Regions from separate parts of the Clostridium pasteurianum DSM 525 genome, predicted to be linked through region 1. Evidence: riboswitches for the same ligand, from Rfam matches in the RefSeq annotation. Region 1 holds a riboswitch; the other holds the start of a gene.

Region 1 (2,411 bases):
TAAGATAGCAGTACTTGATGAAACCGGTAAACTTTTGGATACTGCAACTATTTATGCAACTGCACCTCAAAATGACGTGGAAGGATCTATAAAGATACTAAAGCAACTTGTGTATAAATATAATGTAGGAATGATTTCTCTTGGAAATGGAACAGCTAGCAGGGAGTCAGAGGAAATAGTAGCAAGTCTTATAAAAGAAGTTAAAGACGAAAAGAACATGGATTTATATTATGTAATAGTTTCAGAAGCTGGAGCATCTGTTTATTCAGCATCGGAGCTTGCAAGTAAGGAATATCCAGATATAAATGTATCTTTAAGAGGAGCTATATCCATTGGCAGAAGGCTTCAAGATCCTTTAGCAGAGCTTGTAAAGATAGATCCTAAATCTATAGGGGTAGGGCAATATCAGCATGATGTTACACCTAAAAAAATGGATGAATCTTTAACGGGAGTAGTGGAAGATTGCGTTAATAGTGTTGGAGTAGATCTTAATATAGCAACACCAGCGTTGCTTTCTTATGTATCTGGAGTTAATAGTAACATAGCTAAGAACATAGTGAATTATAGGGAAGAGAAAGGAAAGTTTAAAAGTAGAAAGGAACTTTTGAAAGTTAAAAGGCTAGGACCTAAAGCTTATGAGCAATGTGCAGGATTTTTAAGAGTTATGGAAAGTGAAGAAGCTCTTGATAATACTGCCGTACATCCTGAATCCTATAAGGCTGCAAAAGGGCTATTGGATATATTAGATTATACAGAAAAAGACATTAAAGAAGGAAACCTCTTAGATATAGATAATAAAGTTAAATTTTTAGGAATAGAAAAACTTGCTGAGAAATTAGAAATAGGAGTTCCGACTCTTTCAGATATAGTTAAAGAAATAAAGAAACCAGGCAGAGATCCAAGGGAAGAAATGCCAAAACCTGTACTGAAAACTGGTATAATTGATATTTCACAGCTTAAACCAGGTATGGTTCTTACAGGTACAGTTAGAAATGTAGCAGATTTTGGTGCTTTTGTGGATATTGGTGTTCATCAGGATGGACTTGTACACATAAGTCAGCTTTCTGATAAATTTGTAAAGCATCCACTAGATGTAGTAAAGGTTGGAGATATTATAGAGGTTACAGTTCTAGAAATTGATGAAAAGAGAAATAGAATATCACTTACAATGAAGAAATAATTTACAATCATCAATAATTATAAATTAAATACTTAGTATTGAATTTTAATAAAAATTGTACTATAATCTAGCTAAAGAATTAAATATTGATAATCTTCAGGGCAGGGTGTAATTCCCTACCGGCGGTATAGCCCGCGAGCCAAATTTTGGTATGATTCGGTGAAATTCCGAGGCCGACAGTAAAGTCTGGATGGAAGAAGAGAGAATTTGTACATGTATTTATTGCCCTGATTGTAAAAATCAGGGCTTTTTTATTACTGCGTTTGAAGATCAATCAAAAATTTGGAGGTAAAACTATGAGAAATTCAAAATTAAATGTTATGACTAAAACAGCAGTACTAAGTGTCATTGGCTTTTTAATTATGTTTATTGAAGTGCCTATACCAATATTTCCAGCGTTCTTAAAATTGGATTTAAGTGACTTGCCTGCACTTGTAGGGGCTTTTGCATTAGGACCTGTTCCAGGAATTATAATTGAGTTATTAAAAAATATATTACATGCTATATTCAAAGGAAATACTGCTTTTATAGGAGAGTTTGCAAACTTTTTAGTAGGTGCTGTATTTGTAGGGATAGCGGGAGTAATATATAAAAGAAAGAAAACTAGAGGCAATGCTATAGCAGCATTATCAATAGGTACGGTAGTAATGTCCATTGCTGCCAGCATTCTTAATTATTTTGTAATACTTCCACTTTATGAGACTGTACTACATTTCCCAATTGAGTCTGTAGTAGATATGGGAAAAGCATTGAATCCAAGTATAAAGGATTTAAATACATTTATAGTATTTTCTATTCTTCCCTTTAATTTAATAAAGGGTGTGGTTGTTTCAGTAGTTACAATGGCAGTTTATAAAGCTGTATCGCCATTGATTCATAAGGAAGCTGAAAAAATTGAAGCAGCACAAAATAAGGCCTAAAATAATAACATATATAGTATAGAATAAGGAAAACCCCATTAAGTAGATAATTTAAAATAAATATTTTAATATCTATTTAATAGGGGTTTATTATTATTTTATATTTCTTTTCCACATTATAAGAGCATCTTCATTATTATCAGCATAATAATTTTTTCGTATTCCTTCTGAAATAAAACCAAATTTACTATAAAGATTTTGAGCAATTATATTAGATACTCTTACTTCTAGAGTAAGAGAAGTAACATTTTCTCCTTTACAAATATCTATAAGAGATTTTAATATAAGTTTTCCTACTCCTATGCATCTGT
Region 2 (2,411 bases), 730 kb from region 1:
TTCTAATAGTTTCAGCCATAACGTCTACAGAAAAAGTGCATTTATTGAAGTCAACAACGGTTAAGCATACACCGTTAGTACTTATACTATCCCCAAGTTTTAAATTATCTAATACCTTATGAGCTTTTATTGTGATTTTAGCGGATTTAGTACCTTTGGTTATTCTTTCAACTATACCTGCTTCTTCAACTAAACCTGTAAACATAAAAATTAACCTCCATGATAGTTTTAAGATATATTTTATTATTAATGATTTTTTTCTATATAACCTTCAATTAGTATATCCTCTGCAAAATTGTGGATATTGATATTCTTTAATCTAACAGCATCTTTCATAAATGAAATTCCCTCACCGCCTATTGGAGTTTTTGCTTCATTACCGCCTATAAATTTAGGAGATATAAAACTATAAACTTTATCTATTATATTTTCTTTTAAAGCAGTATAATTTAAATAACTTCCACCTTCTAGAAGTATGCTGTCTATTTTAAATTCACCAAGTGTCTTTATGAGATAATTTAAATCAACTTTTCCTTCTTTTAAAGGTGTTATTATGACGCAAGCCCCCATATCTTCCAGGGTTTTAAGTTTTTTTGAATTAGCCTTTTCTGTAGTAGCAATAATAGTATTTGCTTTAGAATTAAGGTTTAGTACATTAGAATCTAAAGGGATTCTAAGGGTGCTATCAACTATTATCCTTTCTGCATCGGTACCGTTATTAAGTCTTGTAGTCAAAAAGGGATTGTCTGCTAAAATGGTACCTATACCAACCATTATTCCAGAGACTGTATTTCTCAAATTATGAACATAATTTCTAGAAGCTTCATTTGTAATCCATTTTGAATCTCCTGTACAAGAGGCGATTTTCCCATCTAAAGTCATGGCTGTTTTCATTATGCAGAAGGGAAGCTTTGATGTAATGTATTTTAAAAATATTTCATTAAGTTTTTTACATTCATCTTCCAGGATACCTGTAACTATTTCTATACTGTTATCCTGCAAAATTTTTATTCCTCTACCGGAAACTAATGGATTTGGATCTTTTAAAGCTATAACCACTTTTTTTATTCCTTTTTCAACAATAGTTTTCGCACAAGGAGGAGTTTTACCATAGTGGGAACAAGGTTCAAGGGTAACATACATAGTAGCCCCATTAACGTCTTCTATAGAATTTTTAAAAGCATCTATTTCAGCATGATCTCCACCATAAATATGATGATATCCTTCCCCAATAATTTTATTGTTTTTTACAATAACAGCACCTACTAAAGGATTTGGATTTACATAACCTTTACCTTTTTTCGATAGCTCTAAAGCTCGCTTCATATATTTAGTATCCAAAAAACCACCTCTAAATTTAGATATACTTTTTGTTAAATTAAAAAAATAAAAGCCCTGAAATTATTTTCAGGGCTTTAGTAAGCTGCAAGATACATAAAACTATTATTATAAAAAAATTAACGACTTAATAGAATTATGTAAAAAACATTATCTTCTTTCATCCAGACTGTACTGTTGGCCTCGGAGTTTCACCGAATCAACCATTATGGTTCGCGGGCTATACCGCCAGTGGGGAATTTCACCCCGCCCTGAAGATTGTATTCACTTGTATAGTAAAAAAATAACACTTTAAAATTATAATGTCAATAACAAATTTATAATTAGTAAAAATTACATATTAAAAATATAAAATTGGATATTATGTAAATTTATTAAGTAAATTTAATTGTATAAATAGTTTGATAATATCAAAAAATATAACATACTAAGGCATATAAAATGTTGATTTTAACAAATAAAAAATATTATAATAAAGTATTAAATAGAATACATTGCTTTATTATAATAAATTTTTTAAAAGATAAAATCATATATTAAAGATTAGGAAGTATATAATTATCTAAAAAGTCTAATTTTATGATAGAATAAACTTGAAGAAAGATAAATTTATTATTAAGTAATAGTATAAAATTAAATTTATAAATTTTATTTAGTAATTTTTAAGTATAAGAAGTATAATCTTTAGACAATTTAAAAGTAAAAAACACAAATAATGTTGCAGAGTATTAATTGTACAAATATAATATACTTATAATAATTAATAAGAAAGGCGGGCTGAATTTTGGATACGAAAAAAGAAGGCATAAGCTTAAACATAAATAATATAATAGAACAGAAAAACCTGCAATTGGTATTTCAACCTGTGGTATCTGTAATAAAAAAATCAGTTATAGGGCTTGAAGCATTATGTACAGGTTCTTTAGATGCAAATGGTCAATTTATCAGCAGAGATTTTTTATTAACTCATGCATCAAAAGAAGGTGAAGCTATAGAATTAGATAGATTATATAGAGAAAAAGCTTTGTCGAATTTTGTAAAGCTATATAAAGAAAACAAAGATATGTTATTGT

What was found. Region 1 has a riboswitch for FMN ahead of CLPA_RS17060 (ECF transporter S component). Riboswitches for the same ligand answer to the same signal wherever they lie in the genome.
Region 2: linked by a shared signal. The riboswitch ahead of ribD (bifunctional diaminohydroxyphosphoribosylaminopyrimidine deaminase/5-amino-6-(5-phosphoribosylamino)uracil reductase RibD) and the one ahead of CLPA_RS17060 (ECF transporter S component) in region 1 are both predicted to bind FMN.

Annotation. Positions count from the first base shown of each region.
Region 1 is NZ_CP009268.1:3,774,701-3,777,111, reverse strand. Features, by position in the region: gene CLPA_RS17065 (Tex family protein) at 1-1,180, shown strand, start outside; FMN riboswitch at 1,269-1,386, shown strand; gene CLPA_RS17060 (ECF transporter S component) at 1,477-2,100, shown strand; gene rimI (ribosomal protein S18-alanine N-acetyltransferase) at 2,194-2,411, opposite strand, start outside.
Region 2 is NZ_CP009268.1:151,886-154,296, forward strand. Features, by position in the region: gene CLPA_RS00725 (riboflavin synthase) at 1-205, opposite strand, end outside; gene ribD (bifunctional diaminohydroxyphosphoribosylaminopyrimidine deaminase/5-amino-6-(5-phosphoribosylamino)uracil reductase RibD) at 247-1,341, opposite strand; FMN riboswitch at 1,487-1,601, opposite strand; gene CLPA_RS00735 (EAL domain-containing protein) at 2,123-2,411, shown strand, end outside.